4 regions of the Bacteroides sp. HF-4919 genome follow, and region 1 is predicted to be linked to each of the others. Evidence: riboswitches for the same ligand, from Rfam matches in the RefSeq annotation. Region 1 holds a riboswitch; each other region holds the start of a gene.
What was found. Region 1 has a riboswitch for cobalamin ahead of KO473_RS06375 (methionine synthase). Riboswitches for the same ligand answer to the same signal wherever they lie in the genome.
Positions count from the first base shown of each region.

Region 2: it holds a riboswitch for cobalamin, as region 1 does, so the genes downstream of both, accC (acetyl-CoA carboxylase biotin carboxylase subunit) here and KO473_RS06375 (methionine synthase) in region 1, are expected to answer to the same signal.
Region 3: it holds a riboswitch for cobalamin, as region 1 does, so the genes downstream of both, KO473_RS01215 (ribonucleoside-diphosphate reductase subunit alpha) here and KO473_RS06375 (methionine synthase) in region 1, are expected to answer to the same signal.
Region 4: it holds a riboswitch for cobalamin, as region 1 does, so the genes downstream of both, KO473_RS03350 (TonB-dependent siderophore receptor) here and KO473_RS06375 (methionine synthase) in region 1, are expected to answer to the same signal.

Region 1 is NZ_JAHKNF010000003.1:66,576-71,810, forward strand. Features, by position in the region: gene KO473_RS06370 (TonB-dependent receptor) at 1-1,623, shown strand, start outside; cobalamin riboswitch at 1,793-2,001, shown strand; gene KO473_RS06375 (methionine synthase) at 2,065-3,042, shown strand; gene KO473_RS06380 (cytochrome-c peroxidase) at 3,202-4,311, shown strand; gene trxA (thioredoxin) at 4,365-4,850, opposite strand; gene KO473_RS06390 (TQO small subunit DoxD) at 4,872-5,235, opposite strand, start outside.
Region 2 is NZ_JAHKNF010000004.1:312,888-318,122, forward strand. Features, by position in the region: gene KO473_RS09430 (acyl-CoA carboxylase subunit beta) at 1-691, opposite strand, end outside; gene KO473_RS09435 (acetyl-CoA carboxylase biotin carboxyl carrier protein subunit) at 709-1,209, opposite strand; gene accC (acetyl-CoA carboxylase biotin carboxylase subunit) at 1,216-2,730, opposite strand; cobalamin riboswitch at 2,869-3,083, opposite strand; gene KO473_RS09445 (cation:proton antiporter) at 3,263-5,235, shown strand, end outside.
Region 3 is NZ_JAHKNF010000001.1:269,368-274,602, forward strand. Features, by position in the region: gene KO473_RS01215 (ribonucleoside-diphosphate reductase subunit alpha) at 1-2,324, opposite strand, end outside; cobalamin riboswitch at 2,385-2,604, opposite strand; gene KO473_RS01220 (SLBB domain-containing protein) at 2,945-5,221, opposite strand.
Region 4 is NZ_JAHKNF010000001.1:780,194-785,428, reverse strand. Features, by position in the region: gene KO473_RS03355 (DUF5074 domain-containing protein) at 1-477, opposite strand, end outside; gene KO473_RS03350 (TonB-dependent siderophore receptor) at 524-2,560, opposite strand; cobalamin riboswitch at 2,730-2,938, opposite strand; gene KO473_RS03345 (DUF5106 domain-containing protein) at 3,690-4,625, opposite strand; gene KO473_RS03340 (DUF5724 domain-containing protein) at 4,720-5,235, shown strand, end outside.

The DNA of each region.
Region 1 (5,235 bases):
CTGTTTGGTTCGTCTGCCATTGCCGGAACCATCAATATCATCACTAAAGAGCCGTTACGCAATTCGGGGCAGTTGGCACACACCATTACTTCTATTGGCGGCAGCTCGTCTTTCGACAATAATACCTCGCTGAATGCTTCGCTGGTGACCGACGATCACCGGGCAGGACTCTATGTGTTCGGTCAGAACCGACATCGCGATGCGTATGATCACGACGGGGACGGTTATTCCGAAATGCCTAAACTCAAAAACCAGACAGTAGGTTTCCGTTCGTTCCTGAAAACAAGTACATACTCCAAACTAACGTTTGAGTATCATCACTTGCAGGAGTTCCGCCGTGGCGGCAACATGCTGAACCGTCCGCCTCACGAAGCCGATATTGCCGAGCAGATTCAACATTCCATCAATGGTGGGGGATTGAAGTTCGACTATTTTGCTCCGAACGAAAAGCACCGCCTGACACTGTATACATCGGCACAGCATACGGACCGCGACAGCTATTACGGTAGTAAAAAGGACCTGAATGCCTATGGAAAGACGACGGACCTGACCTTTATCGGCGGTTCCCAGTATGTGTACAGTTTCGATAAATGCCTCTTTATGCCTGCCGATCTGACTGCCGGGCTGGAATATAACCGGGACAATCTGAAGGATGATATGTGGGGATACAATCGCTATACCAGGCAGACGGTGAATATCGGTAGCGCTTTCTTCCAGAACGAATGGAAAAATGAAAAGTGGAGTATCTTGCTGGGCGGACGTCTGGACAAGCATAATCTGATCAACCATGTCATCTTCAGTCCCCGTGCCAATTTGCGTTTCAATCCTACACAGGACGTCAACCTCCGTCTGAGCTATTCTTCCGGATTCCGTGCCCCCCAGGCTTTTGATGAAGACCTGCATATTGAGAATGTGGGCGGAACGGTGTCTATGATTGAGCGCGCCAAGAATCTCAAAGAAGAGAAGTCGCAGAGTTTCAGTGCTTCGGCGGATATGTATCACCGCTTCGGTGCTTTTCAGGTGAACTTCCTGGTAGAAGGTTTCTATACCAAGCTGTCGGATGTGTTTGTTCTCGAGAACATCGGAGTGCGGGACGGGATTCTGATTAAAGAACGTCGCAATGGTTCGGGAGCGAAAGTGCTGGGACTGTCGATGGAAGGAAAAATGGCTTACCTCTCTTTGTTCCAGTTGCAGGCGGGAGTCACCTTGCAGCAAAGCCGTTATGACGAACCCGAAAAATGGAGTGAAACGGCACCGGCTCAGAAGAAGATTTTCCGTACTCCGAATACCTATGGATATTTCACGGCAACCTATACCCCTGTCAAACCGCTCTCCGTTTCCTTGTCGGGAACCTATACCGGTTCGATGCTGGTGCAGCATATGGCAGGTTATATCAAGAATGACATAGCGGTCAATACGCGCGATTTCTTCGATATGGGAGTTAAGTTGGCCTATGATTTCAAACTTTATAAGACGATAGACCTCCAGTTGAGCGCCGGTGTACAAAATGTGTTCAACGCTTATCAGAACGACTTTGATCAGGGAGTGGAACGTGACTCCGGATATATCTATGGGCCGGCTGCTCCGCGAAGCTATTTTGCCGGAGTAAAGATCAGCTATTAAGCCCGTTGCAATTAGTCTGGAAACCGAGCCTCTGCTTGGTTGAAACGAAGGCTCTGTCCCGGTCGGACGGAGCCTTTGTTCTGTCCGGACAGAGCCTCTGTTTTACTTCGGCAGAGGCTCCGATTGAAAAAAGTATCTCTCTGAACACAAATATCTGATTTATTGTTTTTATATTTGTCGGCAGATTGGTTCGCCAAAGCTTTCCTGCTTCTGGCGATTAAAAGGGAACCGGGTGTGACTCCCGGACAGTCCCGCTGCTGTGAGGCTTTAATACAAACATTCCGATCGGATACTCTTTTGCCACTGGCTCGTGTAAGCCGGGAAGGCGTTCGGAATGGAAGCTAAGTCAGAAGACCTGCCACTCTCGCTGATAAGTCTTGGTTCCTCGTGGGTTAGGAGCAAAGCACAATAGTAACAATCAATATTAAAAACGTAGAGCGTATGGAAAAAGTAGTTCCTCCGTTCAAAGTAGACGTTGCCGGTACTTTTCTTCTGCCTCCTGCATTGAGAGAAGCCCGTGAGCAATATCGAAACGAACAAATCAGCCTGCTTACTTTGCGTGCTGTCGAAGATGCCGAAATACGGAATCTGGTAGACAGACTGAAGGCAGAAGGGCTGAAGGTGGTCACCGACGGCCGTTTCCGCAGTGATGCGTGGCCGCTCGACTTTATGTGCGGATTGGATGGCATCCGATTCCGGGATGACAGAAAGACTTCTGTCGAACTGACCGGCAGGATCGATGTGCATCGTCATCCGGTGCTCGATGATTTTGTTTTTCTTACCGGGGTAACCGGCGGAGATGTAATAGCTAAGCAGGTGCTTCCGGCGCCTTCGCGCCTGCTGGCCGAATTGATGAAGGACGCAAACCGGACGCAACTTGATCTGATTTATCCCGAACTCGAGACATTGCTGGTGGATATTGCACAGGTGTATCAGAAGCTGATTATGGAATTGTATAAATCGGGTTGCCGTTATCTGCAACTCGATGACGCAACGCGCACGGTGACAGATAATGCTATTCGTGTCAACAACATGGCTTTGGAAAATCTGCCTGCCGACCTTTACATCGCTTTTCACTCGCCTACCGAAATGCTTTTCTCACTACAGGGCATCAATGCTTTTTTCCTCGACTATGATTCGGAATGTTGTGGCAAAAACCGTTTGCTGTGGTTCATACGGGAAAAGCAATCGGTTTTTGGTTTCGTCCTTTCCCATTATCCCGTAGAGGAAGAGTTGGAAGAACTAAGGGCTAAGATCGACCAGATTGTACGTTATATTCCCTCGCACCGCTTCTCACTCTGCATTCCCAATGCTGAGGTACTACCTTCGGAATCTTATGAAGAGGCTGAGGAGAAGCAATGGCATACGCTGAGAATGGCTGAAATGGTTGCGGGAGAACTTTGGCCCGAAGAGGAATAGAACTTCTTTATAACTATAGTATATTTTCGTGGAACAGATTCGTAAGAGCCTGTTTAGAGGGGCCCGGGCGATGTGATTTCGACCGGGCTTTTTTATACCTTTTTCAGAAAATGATGTATCTTTGAACCCTGAAACAACTATATCCCTGTTTTTACAACTATGATGACACATAAACTACTATTAGCCGCACTGATGGGTTCTGTCTGCATCTCGTGCGGACATCCGCCTCACAAAGGCGGAAGCGAGAAAGAAGCGTTGGGTAAACTCCTCTTCCATGATACTTCGCTCTCTGAACCATCCGGACAGTCGTGCGCCACTTGCCATGCCGTCTCCCGGGGATTTGCCGATGAACAGTCGCGTGCCATATCCGAAGGCGCAGTGCAGGGACTCTTTTCTCAGCGCAATTCCATGTCGGTATGTTATGCCGCTTTTGTGCCTGAGTTACATTATGATGATGAAGATGAAAGCTATGTGGGAGGTCTGTTTTGGGACGGCCGTTCTCCTTCTTTGCGGGATCAGGCGGGTGTTCCTTTGCTGAATCCGGTGGAAATGGGGAATAAGGACAAACAAATGGTGGCCGAAAAGGTGAGACGTACTCCGTATTATGACCGTTTGATACGGATATATGGCGAAACGGGTAATGCCGATTCGCTGTTTGCTTACGTTACGGACGCACTGGCGGCTTATCAGTCATCCAAAGAAATCAATCCTTTTACATCCAAGTACGATGCCTATAAAAAAGGAAATTATCAGCTGACCGCACAGGAAGCGCGTGGAAAGGAGCTTTTCAAGGAGAAAGGGCAATGTGCCGAATGCCATGTCCTGGATCGTGACAAGCGGGCACACCGCACGTTGTTTACCGATCATACTTATGATAATCTGGGTATACCGAAGTTGCCGGATCATCCGCATTATAAGGTGCCGGCAGAATATTTCCTGCTAACTGCCGATTCGGTGGATTTGGGGTTGGGGGCTATTGTCAATGCTGAAAGTGAGAATGGCAAGTATCGTGTGCCTACGTTGCGCAATGTGGAACTCACGGCTCCATATGGACATAACGGTTATTTTAAGACACTTGAGGAGATTGTGCATTTCTATAATGTGCGGGACGTGAGTGATGATTTTCCACCTGCCGAGTATCCTGCTACCGTGAACAAGGATGAATTGGGAAATCTCGGACTGACACAGGAAGAAGAAGCTGACATCGTGGCCTTTATGAAAACGTTGACCGATGGCTACATGAAAGTTCATAGATCAGAAAAACGATAAATTCCCAAAAAACGGCCTCAGTACCGGTTTGCCGGGTGAGGCCGCATCATCGTTTATGGTTTCAATAGAACTTTATCGATATACCCTTTTAGTTGCTCTTTGGATAAAGCCCCCATGCTTACTTGGGGCTCTCCCTTCATCGGTACAAACCAGAGGGCGGGAATACTCTGTATGCCGAAAGCCTTTGCCAGTTCCGGTTCTTTGTCTACATCTACTTTATAGATATAAATCTTTCCGGCATACTCTTTGGATAATTCTTCAAGGATCGGAGCGACCATTTTGCAGGGACCGCACCAGTCGGCATAAAAGTCTACGATAGCCGGTTTGTCACCCAGGTATTTCCATTCCTTCGAATGGTTTTCATAGTCGGCTACCTTCTTTAGAAACTCTGCACGAGTCAGGTGGATGGTTCCCGGTTGCGGTTTTTCCGTTTGTACCGTATCTGCGCCGGCAGTTGTCTTGTTCTCGGATGTCCCTTTGCAAGATGCAAAGGCCAGCAATCCTATAAATAGGAAGGGGATAAGAATGCTCTTTTTCATTTTTCTGCTTTTTAATGGTTATTAATGGACGATCTCTTTTTTCCAGGTGATGCCACTGATATCGGTCAGTACCAATTCGTATTTTCCTTTGGGCAAAGTTCCCATAGCCGGATCATTGACTGTAAGGGTTGCTTTGCTTCCGAGCGGAATCACCAGGCTATGCTTACCCGGAGCTACCCGGGCAATGTATTTGTTATCGATATTTCCGATTGGGAAGTCAGCCAGTTCTTCTCCTTTCTTTTCTAACACAACGTGTCCGTTGGCGTCTTTCAGGCTGATACCGATCAGGAAAGAGCCGTATACATCGGCACCTTCAACACGATAAACACTGAATGACAAAGAGTTGTTCTCTATTTGTGCGTCGGATATTTCAATCTTCGGTTTA
Region 2 (5,235 bases), on a different contig from region 1:
CTATGAAATGCGTTACACCACTCTTGCTGCTGTGCGTCATGGCACCGCCCAGTTCTTCTTTGCTGACTTCTTCGTGGATCACCGTCTTTACCACATCCGGTCCGGTGACGAACATATGGCTTTTCTCCTTCACCATAAAGATGAAATCCGTCAGTGCCGGAGAGTAGCAGGCACCTCCGGCGCATGGACCGAGGATAGCCGAAATCTGCGGGATCACGCCGCTTGCCATCGTGTTCTGGTAAAAGATGTCGGCATAGCCCGACAGGCTTTCGATTCCTTCCTGGATACGTGCACCGCCCGAGTCGTTCAGTGCGATGATCGGCGCGCCATTCTTCAAAGCCAGTTGTTGTACCTTGACTATCTTCTTGGCATTCGATGCCGAGAGCGAACCACCATAAACGGTGAAGTCGTAAGCGTAGACAAACACTTGACGGCCGTCGATCTTTCCGTAACCCGACACCACACCGTCGCCCGGAACCTTGTTACGGTCCATGCCATAGTTGGTGCAGCGGTGCACCATCAGCTTGTCAAGTTCCACAAATGTTCCCTTGTCCAGTAACATATCGATGCGTTCGCGGGCAGTCATCTTTCCGCTCGCATGTTGTATTTCAATCTTGGCAGCGCCTCCGCCTTGGGAAGCGATACGGTCACGCTCTTCGAACGTGGCATAGGCTTTATTTACTTCTTCCATTGTCTTTCTATTATTCGTTATTCTAACGTTATCAGCGTCTGGTCTCCGGCGATATTATCACCTTCCTGTACCAGAATCTCTTTAATCCGGCAGTCCGAAGTCACCTTGTAGTTACTCTGCATCTTCATCGCTTCGATGACGATGACAGTTTCTCCGGCTTTCATCTCCTGTCCCACACTGACGGGGATTTTCACTACCTTGCCCGGCATGGGCGAAATGATGCGGTCGTTCTGTGTTTCTTCACCTTTCTTGCGCATCCGCAGATATTTTGCCTGACTGTCCACAATCTCGACGTTGAAACTACTGTAGTGTGTATTCACTTTGTAACTCTTTCCGTTCTCTTTGCGAATCAGTTGGGCGTTGGAGCTTCGCCCATCCATCAGGATGTTGCAATTCCCGTTCTCTGCCATGACAACGTCCGCTTCGAACGTTTTTCCGTCGATGGTGAGTACCACTTTGTTATCTTCTTTGCTGACCAGTTCTATCTCGGCCACGCGATTTCCTATATGTATTTCCATACTCTTCTATATTCTTAATACCCCTTTGTGCAATCCGAATTCTTTCCATTTGCTGATCGGGCGGTTGTCCGCAGCCAGTCCGCTGTTATTCTCCTCCAGGTTCATCAGGTAATCCATGTAAGCGGCAATCAGTGCGATGTTCTCTGCACGTTCGCTGGTACGGGTGATGCAGTGTTGGAGCACTTCTCCGTTTTTGCTGATGAATCCCGTATCGTAATGTCCTTCCACAAAGTCGGGAGTATCCATGATGGCGCGCAGGTAACTGATGTTGTTCTTTACTCCTGTCAGTTTATATTCGTGAAGCACACGGCGCATCCGTTCGATGGCGTATTCGCGTGTGGTTGCCCATACAATCAGTTTGCCGATCATTGGGTCATAATAAATCGGAATCTCGTAACCTTCGTATACATAGCTGTCGATGCGCACCCCGATGCCGTTTGGCTCCGTAATCTGCTTGATGACACCCGGGCTGGGCATGAAGTTCATTTCTGTATCTTCTGCGCAGATGCGGCATTCGATGGCATGTCCGCGTTGCTGGATATCTTCCTGTTTCAGTTGCAACACCTGTCCTTCGGCCACTTTAATCTGCTCTTTCACTAAATCTACGCCGACTACCTCTTCGGTAATCGGATGTTCCACTTGCAGGCGCGTGTTCATTTCCAGGAAGTAATAGTTGCGGTGCTTGTCCACCAGAAATTCGATGGTTCCCGCTCCGACATAGTTCACGGCTTTGGCGGCGGCCACTGCTTTTTCTCCCATATCCCGGCGTAGTTCAGGAGTGACGAACACCGAAGGGCTCTCTTCCACAATCTTCTGGTTGCGGCGTTGCACCGAACATTCACGTTCGCACAGATGAATCACGTTGCCATGCTTGTCGCCCAGAATCTGGAACTCGATGTGATGCGGTTCTTCTACAAATTTCTCCAGGTAAACTGTGTCGTCGCCGAATGACGAAAGTGATTCGCTCTTGGCGGTTGTGTAGGCCTCTTCCACTTCATCTGCACGATGAATCAGCCGCATACCCTTTCCGCCACCTCCCATCGAGGCTTTCAGCATTACCGGATAACCGATTTGATTGCAGAGTTCTACCGCTTCTTCAAGGCTCTTCAGGTTTTCTTGAGTACCCGGAACCACCGGTACACCGGCTTCTATCATCTTGATACGTGCCGAAATCTTATCTCCCATCGCCTCCATGGTTTCCGGGTCCGGACCGATGAAGATGATCCCCTCTTCACGACAACGACGGGCAAAGGTTGCATTTTCGGACAAGAACCCGTATCCCGGGTGGATAGCGTCTGCGCGGCACGACTTTGCCACTTCGATAATCTTTTCTATATTCAGATAACTCTCTTTCGATGCTGCTGGGCCGATGCAGTAAGCTTCGTCGGCATAGAGCACATGCTTCGCTGTTCGGTCCGCTTCCGAGAAAACGGCAATGCTCGTTATTTCCATCTCCCGGCAGGAGCGCATCACCCTCACGGCTATTTCGCCGCGGTTGGCGACTAAGATTCTTTTAATCATATTCATTTCTCAATTAAATGGAATACACATATTCATGCTTTCCACCCTGCGGACATGAGTCCACCCGATGAAAACACAGTATTTCTACGATTTGGGGCTTAACAACGATGCTTTCTTTCCTAACCCACGAGGTAAAAAAGCTCTTATTCATTGAATGGCAGGTCTTCTGACTGACTCTACATCTTATCGGACCTTCCCGACGTTTCCTTTTCCGTCAGTGGTTTGTAATTGGTTTATTGATAAGATGTTATACAGAGCTTCACAGCAGCGGGACTGTCCGGGATTTACACCCGATTCCCTTTTAATCTTCGTCCGTTGACCACGGATTCCGAACCAATTCGGGGACAAATATAGAGAAATATTGGATAGAGTGGATACTTTTTGCACGAAAAGTTCAATTTTGTGCAATGACCAACGGCGCTTTGTTTCAAAATAAATGTCATATAGACGAAACACAAATAGACTGTCGATTGTTCTTTTTTACAAATAAAAGAGCATAAACGGAATGAATTACTAACGAAATATACATGCCATGTCACACTTACCTACCTTAATTGCCGACCTTGCCCTAATACTGATGTCCGCAAGTATCATTACCCTTTTGTTCAAATGGTTGAAACAACCCTTGGTACTGGGATATATCGTCGCAGGATTATTGGCGGGACCTTACGTGCAGATTTTCCCGACTGTAGGTGATATTGAGAACATCAATATCTGGGCTGAGATAGGAGTTGTTTTTTTACTTTTCGCCCTTGGGTTGGAGTTTAGTTTTAAGAAATTAATAAATGTCGGGTCAGCTGCCTTTATCACGGCAACCACCGAAGTTATCAGCATGTTGCTGATCGGTTATATGGTAGGACATCTGTTAGGCTGGAGCACAATGAATTCTATTTTTCTGGGAGGTATGTTGTCTATGTCGTCAACAACGATTATTATCAAAGCGTTTGATGATCTCGGCTTACGTAACCAACGCTTCACGGGTGTTGTATTCGGGACATTGGTAGTTGAAGATCTGATCGCTATCCTGATGATGGTCATCCTTTCTACAATGGCAGTGAGTAAGGAGTTTGTAGGTGAAGAGTTGTTGATGAGTGTGTTGAAGGTTGTTTTCTTTCTGATCCTATGGTTCCTGATTGGGATATTTATCCTTCCGTTCTTTTTGAAAAAAGCAAAACGGCTGATGAATAACGAAACCTTACTGATCGTTTCGCTGGGACTTTGTCTGGGAATGGTTGTGTTGGCTACCCGTACAGGATTCTCGGCTGCACTGGGTGCTTTCATTATGGGATCTATCCTTGCCGAGACGGTTGAGGCCGAACACATAGAACATATCATCCAGCCGGTGAAAGATCTTTTCGGAGCTATTTTCTTTGTCTCTGTCGGTATGTTGGTCAATCCGGCTGTCTTGGTGCAGTATGGCTGGCCGGTGGTCATCATTACTTTGGTAACTCTTGTGGGTAAATCCATATTTTCTTCATTGGGAGTTTTATTATCCGGTGAACCGTTGAAGGTTTCCGTCAAGTCAGGATTCAGCCTTGCCCAGATAGGAGAGTTCGCTTTCATTATCGCAGGGCTGGGGGCTTCACTCAAAGTACTGGATAGTTTTATCCCTCCGATTATTGTTGCGGTATCGGTGATTACTACATTCACAACTCCTTATTTCATCCGGTTGGCAAATCCGTTGGCCGAATGGCTTTATAAAATACTTCCGCCTAAAACCAGGGAAAGTCTGGACCGCTATGCTTCCGGTAAGAAGACGGTCAATCATGACAGCGATTGGAAGCGGTTGTTGAAGACGATTGTCGGAAGAGTGATTATCTATAGTGTTCTTCTCACGGCGATTTGGTTATTGTCTGTGCAAACCGTTTATCCCACGATAAACGAGATGTTCGATGCTCCCGGGCGATGGGTAAACATAGGGATGTGTCTGGTCACACTTCTGTTGATGACACCTTTCCTGTGGGCACTTGTTTCAGATAAGTATAATTCCCCGGATGTATTTTTAAAGTTGTGGAATGATGATAATTACAATCACGGACGGTTGGTCGCGCTGATTTTGTTTCGTGTGTCGGTTGCCGTCTTTTTCATTGCAGGGGTCGTTATCAGTTACTTCAGCCTCAATTATGGGATAGGCATTGTGATAGCCGTTGCCGTATTGGCATTGATTCTTATTTTCAGGGAGAACCTCACGCAATATTCGCATCTGGAAACACACTTCCTGACCAATCTGAACGGAAGGGAAGAAGCTGCCCGCAAACGTTATCCTCTGAAAAGTCGTTTTAACAGTGAGTTTAATGACAAAGATGTTGAGCTGACTTCCGTTTGGGTGTCTCCTTATTCGTCTTATATCGGTCAGTCATTGGATGAACTCCCTTTCAGGCGGGAGTTTGGTGTCAATATAGTAAGTATTGTCAGAGGGGAGCGGAGAATATACATTCCACAAAGTTCCGAACGAATTTATCCGCAGGATAAGTTAGTAGTGGTCGGAACAGGCGGACAGCTGCA
Region 3 (5,235 bases), on a different contig from region 1:
CTCCATGTCTGGTCTATCCGGTAAGCTCCCTTATACAACCAATACGTCTTATCAGACAATGACGGAGCCACTCGCGGAAGCATGGCACCCTTCTTTTCTTCAAGAAAAAAACGTTTCATGACCGGATCTGTTCCGGCTGTTGTTCCGGCAATGATACTAGTGCTGCTGGTAGGAGCAATAGCCAGAAGATAAGCATTTCTCATGCCATCTGCCGCAACTTTGGCCGCCAAATCTTTCCATTGAGGAGAATCATAACCACGTTTCGCAAAATAAGCTCCGGTTTGCCAGTCACTTCCTTCGAAATAAACATATCTTCCTTTTTCCTTAGCAAGCCCGGTACTTGCTTCGATGGCGGCATAATTGATACACTCAAATACTTTATCAATGAAATCAAGATGCTCCACGCTTTCCCAACGGATACCGCGCAATGCAAGTGCATGATGGTAACCGCTCACCCCTAAACCGATGCTACGGTACCGATGGTTTGTTATCCGGGCAAAAGGGATAGGATAGAAATTCAAATCAATCACATTGTCGAGCGCACGTACTACAACAGCTATTTTTTCTTTCATCTGCCGTTCATCCTCCAATGGAAGATGTCCAAGCGACAAGCTGGCAAGGTTACAAACGACAAAGTCACCGGGACGGACGGTATTGACTACAACCGTATCACCACCTTCCGTACGGACCTCAGTGGAAACTGTTTCAATGGATGACATATTCTGAGCTATTTCCGTACATAGGTTAGAACAATAAATAATCCCCCGATGCGAATTAGGATTAGCCCTATTCACTGTATCCCGGTTGAATGTGAAAGGCGTCCCTGTCTCTACGGCAGAGCGTAGTATCAACCGGACAATATCTTTGATGTTCAGAACCCGCTTAGAGAGAAGGGGATCGTTTACACAATCCAAGTATTTTTGCTCCCACTCTTCTCCATAATAATCCTCCAGGCAATACCCTTTGACATTCATAATTTCGTTGGGGCAGAACAAGTACCATTGCTGATTCAGGTCTTCCTTTGCCATACGCCAGAACAAATCAGGATAGCATACGGCAGGAAAGATATCATGTGCCTTCATCCGGTCGTCTCCATTATTGGTGCGGAGTTGCAGGAATTCGGGCAAATCTTTGTGCCAGACATCCAGATATACTGCTACAGCTCCCTGACGCATACCCAGTTGGTCGACAGCTACGGCAGTGTCATTTACCAGTTTCATCCAGCGTATTACTCCGCCTGCCACTCCCTTAAACCCTCGTATATTTCCTCCTGCCGCACGCACCTTACCAAAATACATTCCCATTCCTCCGCCAAACTTACTGACCATGGCAAAATTATCGATACTGCGATAAATCCCCTCCAGGCTATCGGGCACTGTATCAATAAAGCAACTGGATAACTGGTGATAAGGCTTGCGGGCATTGGACAGTGTAGGGGTTGCCATGGTTACTTCTAACCGACTCAGCATATCATAGAACTTCTTTACCCACTGCAATCTATCACACTTTTCGGACATACCCAAATGAAGCGCAATCCCCAAATACATTTCTTGTACCGATTCCATTGGTTCATGTGAGTGCGTACGGATAAGATAACGTTTCGCGAGAAGATCCAATCCCGAATAATTGAAAAGTTTATCACGTTCGGGACACATAAACCCGGCAGCCACTTCTATTTCTCGTGGAGAATAAGCGCTCAGGATATAGTCACCATACAAACCTTCATCCGTCAAATAGCGCAGCTTGTCATAAAAAGAATAAATACCGGCAATTTCTGCCTGTACCTTTAACTTCTGCGTCAACTGAAAATTAAACAAACGGGCAGCAATAAATTCCCAGTCAGGCGCCTCTTGCGTAGTAAGCTCTACGGCAGCCTTAATAAGAGTCGTCAACCTCTCTTCAACTGTCATATCGGTTTTGCAGAGGTTTACAAACTTCTCTGCCAGGATCACCAAACTATATTCATTGGCAACAAAATCCTTTTGAATATCTTTCAATGTGTCAGCCAACGCTTCAGAACCTATACTACTGACAATATGGTTAAAAGCTTTTCTCCGTTCCGTACGTTGCCAACGATAAAGTATATAGTTTTTAGCTTCGGCATAAAAGCCATGTTCCATCAAACCACGTTCTACCTCATCTTGAATCTGTTCCACGCTACGGTGTACTTCATCACACAAAAAGAGTTCTACTTCATCTACAATTGTGTAAACGGTTTCGTCCGGTACTTCTCTTCCGGTACTGGCAAAACTCTTCCGTATCGCAACGGCTATCTTTTCTCTATTATATGGTTCCGTAGCCCCATTCCTCTTGATTATTTGCATGAAATGTTCTTGAAATGAATTATTTTATCGTTTCGCACTGTTTCCCTACCCCCCGAGTAGAAACAGCCTTTGATGAATGGCAGGTCTTCTGACTGACTCCTCCTTTCCGATGCCTTCCCACACTTCTCCTCATCTACTTGGGCAATGCAGTGGCAATAAGTTTAGTATCGGTAAGTCTACCGGAGTTTCACAGCAGCGGGACTGTTCGGGATTTACACCCGATTCCCTTTTAATCACTTATGCAGAAAAGCATAAGTGAACCAATTCGCCACAAAATAACGAAAGACTTCAGTAATATACAAATAATTCCGTAGTTAAAAAAAGTTGCCATAAGATGTATTATGCACAGATTATCCATCCTAACTGAGAAGGCAATTAAAGTTCATCTCAGTAGCCGAGATGTATATCTCAGCAGCCAAGATGCACATCTTAGCACGCGAGATATACATCTTAGTGCGCAAGATGGAAAAAATTACGTATACCGTTAATTTGTTTTAGGCTGATTGTCCCTTTTCTTTGTTACTGACTGACATTTTTTCCACTAACTCTGTTATAAGTTGCCTCCTTATTTAATCTTAAGGGTACAAAAAGCTGTCGGATTACTCTTTTTATTATGAACATTACTTTGTCATACCAACCATAGCAGCCACCATTGCGGCAATAGAGGCGATGGAAGTATTCATCCCTGTAACGTCCGCCGCCACAGTTTTTTTCCTGCCCTTTTTGCTTGGCACTATTATTTCACATCCGGGTTCAATTGCATTGCCCATTCTCCTTTTCAGACGAGAAACCATACCATTCATATATATTACATAAACACGCCGCTTCAGTGCCCGGTTTCCAAATCCACCTGCCTGCTCAATGTAATAACTAAGACTGCTCCCCTTCTGATAAAGTATCGTATTAGGATACATCACAGCTCCATTGATTGTTACCGTGCTGACATATTTAGGAACGAAAAGTACATCTCCTTCGCGCAAAACCATATCTTCGTCAGAGCCTGGATTTACCAATGCTTTCTCAAGTTCTATGCCTACCGGATAAGTGGAAGAGGCTTCCAAAGTAACCGGAGATACAGAAGCCTTTTCACTTCCTCTGACCGACAAACGTAGCACATCCTTTTTCTGACGCATTTCATCCGCCGTCATTCTGCGTATCAGACGCGCTCCTTTTACATAAGCTTCTTTCGATAGTCCGCCGGCTCTTGCTATCAGACTACTCAGCCTCTCATTACTTTGGATTAATGTATAATTACCGGTGAAGGCCACTTCGCCTTCAACTGTTACATTGGCCTGTTTACGATATCCCGGACTTCGGCGAATGAAAACGATATCATAGGGTTCCAGTTCAAATCCTTTATCCTCCCCCATCACCAGCCCGTTTTTAAGTTCAACCGTAAAGCTTTTTCCGATAACAGTGGAAGATGATATACTCTTAGGATCTCTAATCCGCCGCGAGACATCGATCCGGACCATAGAAGCAGATTCCAGCAATCCTCCCGCTTTTACAATCAAATCCTGTATGGACGTATTTTTAACATAAGGGAAATCTCCCGGATTCCTTATATCACCATAGATAGATAAAGTACCTTCTTTCTCAATGTCTTTCACACTCGAGATATAAAGAACATCATTTTTCTGTAAACGTAGGTCGGAGACTGCGCCAGCCATCATTCTTTTCAAATCGACCGGGATCATTTCATGTGTTAGGTCTTCATGCTCACGTCTCAACAAAGCCCTGTTGAGAAAAGCATCTCCCCGAAGTCCTTCTGCTCTGCCGATCAACTGCCTGACAGTTCCCGTGATACTATCGTCCAATTGATATACGCCGGCACGGTACACAGCACCACGAACTTCAACTTTGTTTGAGAAACGTTGCAATACCGCCTCAACAGACAATTCATCACCGTCGGTCAAAACAAAAGATTGGTAATCATCCTGCCCTACATTGTATATCTGTTTCTCTTTCCCATTCAGACGAAACAGACGTATCGCGTCCCGGTAAGCATCTCCCGTGAAACCTCCCGCATAGCTGAGCAGAGTTGTTATGGTTTCTCCTTTTTTCATTTCATACGCCATCGGACGTTTGACTTTTCCGGAAATACTAACCAAATTCTCATAAGGAGGAATCAAAATGACATCGCCTTCCGATAAACGGATGTCGTCCGTCAACTTTCCTTTCATAATGTAATCATATACATCAATGCAAGCGACCTCTTTTCCACCTCTCACAACACGAATATCACGTAAACTTCCAATACCACTGACCCCACCGGCACGATACAAGGCATGGAATACCGATGCAAATGCCGACAAGCGGTAAGTACCCGGTACCTGTACTTCACCCATGACATTGATCATGATGGTACGGATTCCCCCTAATGATAACTTGATATGAACCGATTTTCCGGAAATAGCGGCATAAATCTTACTGAATTCACGTCTTAAGCTCCGTTCGGCATCCTGTATACTCATTCCATCCAGAAAGATGGGACCTATACCTGCCACGTGAATAGTACCTTCAGGAGAAATAATTTCTCTGACTGTATTTTCGGAAGTGCCCCACACATCGATAATCAATTCGTCTCCGGACCCTAACACATAATTTTCAGGGGTAGGGATATCCAGATTAGGTTCAAAAGATAAATTCCGGTCAGTAAATATATTGCGTCCAAAAACTGCAACCTGCTTACCACGGATTATAAAATCCTCTTTTCTATGTTGCCTTGCCCTGCTCCCGCCCGCCAATAGAATGAACAGGGCAAATAACAATGCTCCCTTATCATTCACCCTGCCGGATATCTTATCAATCAGACAGCTTACTTTTTTTGTGACGCAAGAAAGCGACTGACAAGAAAAACCCACAGCAACGGTTTGCAACAATATTTCTATACTCATAAAACACAGTTATT
Region 4 (5,235 bases), on a different contig from region 1:
TCCTCCCTCGAAGGCGATGTTACGGGGTTGCCGGGAACTGCCGTTCTCCGATAACATCGGTATCTGTTTGACAGACTTTCCGCTTTGCAAGTCGACTACTTCTATCTGGCTCGATACATTGACTACGATATAGAGTTTGCTGCCATAGATGGCCATATCGTTGGCGGTATCTCCCAGGCCGCGTCGGTTGATGCTGCGGAAGTAGTCGGTATTCAGCTGATTGTTCTTGAAGGAATACAAAGCGAGCGAACTGTTGTTCAGGTTGAAGAGCCCTTCGCTGAGAATGTAGAGTTCGGCTGTTCCGGTTTCGACAGGCATACCGTCGCCACCGCCCGAAGGAGTATCCGTGTCTTCCAGGTCGTCACACGAGGCGAAGAGAAGCAGGAAGAGGAGGAAAAGGAAGCTCCCGCCTCCAGCTCCTCTCCGGAAGCGAGGAGAAGAATTGCTTCTGCTGTTATTAAATGGGTTCATTTTCATATTGCTGTTTCTTTTGATAATTACTGATTCAATGTCTGGAGCATCTTTAGTATCTTACTTTCATCGTCACTCTCACCGAGCGTCCCGGCATGGGGAAGTTCTTCACTATCTCGTAATTCTTATCCAATAAGTTCAGCACTTCCACTGTCAGGGATGTGTTTACGTTACGGATGCGCTGATCGCGGCTGACGGATACACTATGGTCGCTGTAACTGTCCAGCCGGTTTTCGCGGAGGTTCTGCCCCAGCATATAGCGCTTGCCCGAAAAGAGGAACGAGTAGGAGAGGTTCACCCACGGAGTCTCGATACCGGCTTGTCCCGATCCGGATACGCGGGGTGTATAGGCGATTTGTTGCTTGTAGGTTTTTCCTCCCGGTTCGGTCATATCCAGTGCACGCTGATAAGTGTAGTTCCCCGAAAGGTTCACCCGTAGTTTCTCCCAGAGTTGCAGACTGATGTTTCCGGCAACGTCGATTCCTTTGATGTCCACTTTGCCGAGGTTCACCATGCTCCATATAAAGAGGTTCTTGGTGGGGATGGCGATGATTTTGTCTTTCACCTTATTATAATAAGCATCTGCCGTGACGGATACGTAGGGGATCAGTTCATTGATCGACCGGCTGTACGTCAGTCCCAGGTTGTATTGTGTGGTGCTTTCCGGTTTCAGGTTCGTGTTGCCCACCTGCCCGTAGTACAGGTCGTTGAAGCTGGGCAACCGGAAGATGTCTTTATAGAACAGGCGGATGCGGAACTCTTCGCCGGCAAAGGGCTTGAACGACGCGCTGACGTACGGAGAGAGTTTCCGCCGGTTGGCTGCGGCGCTGCCTTGGCGCACCTCTTCGTTGATGACCGTTGCCAGTACCGAGGCGGATGCCGTCAACCAGTCGTTAACGTATTTTCCGGCAAAAGCCGTCAGCCACGAATAACGGGTAGGATATGCGAAATCTTTCAGGTTCGCGTTCAGCCGGTTGATGCTCGCGTCTGTCGAAAGCGAAAAAGAGAGGTTGCTGAGCACCCGGTAGAGCGCCGAAGCCGAGAGGTAATACTCTTGCTGGTAATAACTGTTCTCCGTTTTGCCTTCCGAACCTTTATAGTCGGGGTCGAGATAACGTTGGTAGCTCCAGTTCCATTTGGCCGAAGTCTGGAAGACCCATTGGCGGCTGAATTCTTTTTTGTATTGGCTTTGCACGAAGACATTCTTGTCCCAGAGATGCTGTGAGGAGTAGTCGTAATAATAAGTCGTGGCATTGGGCAGTCCGCGGGACGACTGATAGTAATAGGCCTTTAGTCGCCATTGTTCCGTATCCGAGAAGTTGCCGAACAATCCCGCTTCGGCACGGAGGTTTTTCACTTCCGTGTTTTTCCGTTTCTCACGGGAGGTCAGGTCATTGTCCTCGCCATAATGCAATGTGAAAGGATAATGACCATCGGCCGACATCCACTCGCCGTTGGCGGAGAGCACCCATTTGCGGCTCAGTTTCTGTTCGATCAGGAGAGACGGATTGACCAGTCCCCACGAACCCGTTTTGAACGAGGCGCTCAGGTTGGTACGCCGGTTGTCTTTGAATTGCGGTGTCAGCGTCTGTATGTTCAGTATCCCGGCGGAAGCGAAAAACCTTGCGGGCTGAAAGATATTATCACTCTGTCCGTTGCTGAGTGACAGGCGGTCTACATTGTCCAGTGAGAAACGTCCGATGTCTATTTGCCCCGTCTGGCAGTCGCTGATCGTTATTCCGTCATATCCCACGGCGGTATGCTCGGCTCCGAGACTCCGCAATGAAACGGTTTTCAGTCCGCCGATGCCGCCGTAGTCTTTCACCGTAACTCCGGCAAAGTGTTTCACGGCATCCGACACTTGCAATACGTTGAGGCTTTTGAGTTCTTCTTTAGAGAACACCTGAGTGGGAGCCATGGCTCTCACTTCGCGGGTGTGGTATGCTTCGGCAACGGTTACTTCGGGGATTGAATAAGTACGGGCAGTATCTGCTTTCTGCTGCTGGGCGGAAAGCGAAACGGTAAGAGCCTGGCAGCAACAGAAAGCAACACAGGAGTATAATAGCTTAGGTAATCTGAGTATATTCATCTTTGTTTTTTGTTGTTAAAATGTCCGGACGAACTCACTTCGGCCGGACACACTAAATAAACTTGGCAGAGTTTATTATCATAACTTACTTTCTCTGAATCAGAGTGATGAATAAAATGACGGATGGAATAGTTCCGGCTCATTAGACTCAACGCTTTTTCCTCGAAAGCAATGAAAAAGATGCACAGGCAGGTCTTCTGACTCGTTTCTGTTGATAAGCGCCTTCCCAGGAAACGTTTCCCAGTGGCAAGTGGTGGTTGCTTACAACAATCTGATGTGAAACTTACAGCAGCGGGACTGTTCAGGATTTGCACCTGATTCCCTTTTAATTGCATCCCCGGAACACGGAGAATACAAACCAATGCACTGCAAAGATAAAAAGAATATTAGAAATAGCATAATAATTTGTGATTATTCGTTATGCATTGCGGAACGGACGGAGCAACATCGGACAGGTCGTCCGGATAGTGTCAGGCGGCACATTGGAATGACTTAGATAGGCGATGCCATTTATCTTGATTCCGGAGGGTTATGATGGCAGAATGATGGTTAATCAGCCTTTTGACTGACACACTCTTTCTTTAAAACGGATGAACCGGAGGGAAAACAAGGGGAAAGCCGGCCTTTTCTGTTCCGAAAGCCGGGCTTTGGGTGGATTAGAGCCGGGGGTTTGCGGAAAAGCAGTAAGCATTCACTCCAAAAGACGGTTACATTTCCCCCGAAAGAAGTAAGCATTTTCCGAAAATGCTTACTTCTTTTTCAAATATCTCTATATGTTATGCTCCATTACATATATTGTTATGAAAACCGGGGCTTATAACTCCCGGATCTTGCTCTCGTTGCTCACCCGATATGATCGTTCCGGAAGTGTCGGAAAGAGATGGTTTCAAGGTTAAAACCTGCTTTATGGACAGAACACTTTCCAGTCTCTTTCTTTCGGTAAACAAAAGCGGGAAATTGCGGGCAAAGAGATAACCGGCAAATCGAATTGGAGACGTTTTTGAGAGGCATATCGTGCGTCGGGCCGAAAGAACGGAAAATAGAGAGGGTCGGATTATCATTCTGTCAAAATGATAATCCGACCCTCTCCGCATCTTTGGGGCAAATGCTCCGCTCCGGTATGTTTTTCTTAACCGCGCTCTGCCAGATATTGCTCTACCTTTTGCAGGGTGGCGTCTTTCAACAATACGATTTTGTTCTTATCCAGTAAGTAGAGGGTGGGAATAGCCCTCAGGTCATACAGGTTTTTGTTTTTGATGACCAGCTCCTTATCATATCCGTTGGTCCATTCTTTCGCGAAATCGCCCCGGTGCTTTTTCCATTCATCCAGTTCTTCATCCGGATAGAGAGACAGCACCCTCAACTTCTTGCCGGCTATGAACCCGTTGATGACCGGAGAACTCTTTAGCCCTTCTATCATCTCAGAGCAGGCGTGGCAGCCGGGATTGTTGATAAACAGTAACGTGTATTCCGCCGGGAACTGATAAAGCGTACCCTTTGCACCCGAATCCAGTGTATAGGTGAAGTTGAGGGCTTTTGTGCCCAACCGGTTCTTTTGTGCCAGTTCCAGCCGCGCCTGCGGACGTATCTTTTCCGTTTCATTCAGCATGGGGGAGGCTGTCAGAGCTTCCAGCACGGGGATGTAAAGCTCCTCGTTACGCATAGGCGAGTTAGGGTCGTAGAGATATTTATCGGCCAGTTCCGCAAAGAAGTCCAGCATCTTTTTGTTTTTCCCGGCCCGGCCGATCGTCTCTTTTATGGCAGTTTGCGCGTCGGACAAGGGCACATGTTCCAACAAATCGCAATAATCCACCCAAGCCTGTTCGGCAACGTCGATCTGACTGACGTAGGTGGTGTCTGTAAAGTCAAAGCGATCCCAATAGTGCTTTACCATATAATCTGCCCGTTGCGACACCGTGTTCAGCACTACGGGTATGTCGGGTAAATTGAAAACTTTAACCGTATCTTGCTTTCCGTTCTGCTCCTGGCTGGCCGCGGGGCCGCTTTTACAGGCAGTAAGCACCAATAACAGTATAAATGAAAGGTATTTTACATTGCTTATCATAATCTTTTGTTTTGATATGGGACAAAGATAGTATTTTTATTCTATATTTGTACTCAGTGATGAAAACGTTATACACACAACAAACAAGTCAGACATGAAGAATAAAAAAGGACAACCAACTACAGAGGCAATCTTTAAAGGAATACAGTCAGGAGAAGTATTTGATCTTTTTGACAAACTGCAATATCAGATCGTAATTCATGGTGAATTGACCTATAGCGATCCCTGGGGGGAGGTGCATTTGTTCAAAGAACAGTTTGAAAGTGCGAAGCATGATTCGGATTCACCAACAGCGATAGGGCGCTATCCGTTTGCCGATGTATGGATACGGTTTTATGAAGAAGAAGTGCGTGATTACTCACTTCTGTTGGAAATGTGCCTTATGGCGTCACATTCGAGGACTTGTGTCTGGCGCAAAGGTTTCGGTACGTTACTTGATAAATTATACGGAGAAATCCCTCTGGCGCCATACGAACAGGCATTGGAGCGCCTTGAACATCCCTATGCACTGAGTGAGATTCTCTGGGCATTGGAGTGGGATTACCGCGACCAGGAGGTGTATCTGAAGTATTCACACTACGTCCTGCTTCATTTGCTTCCGATGCTTACT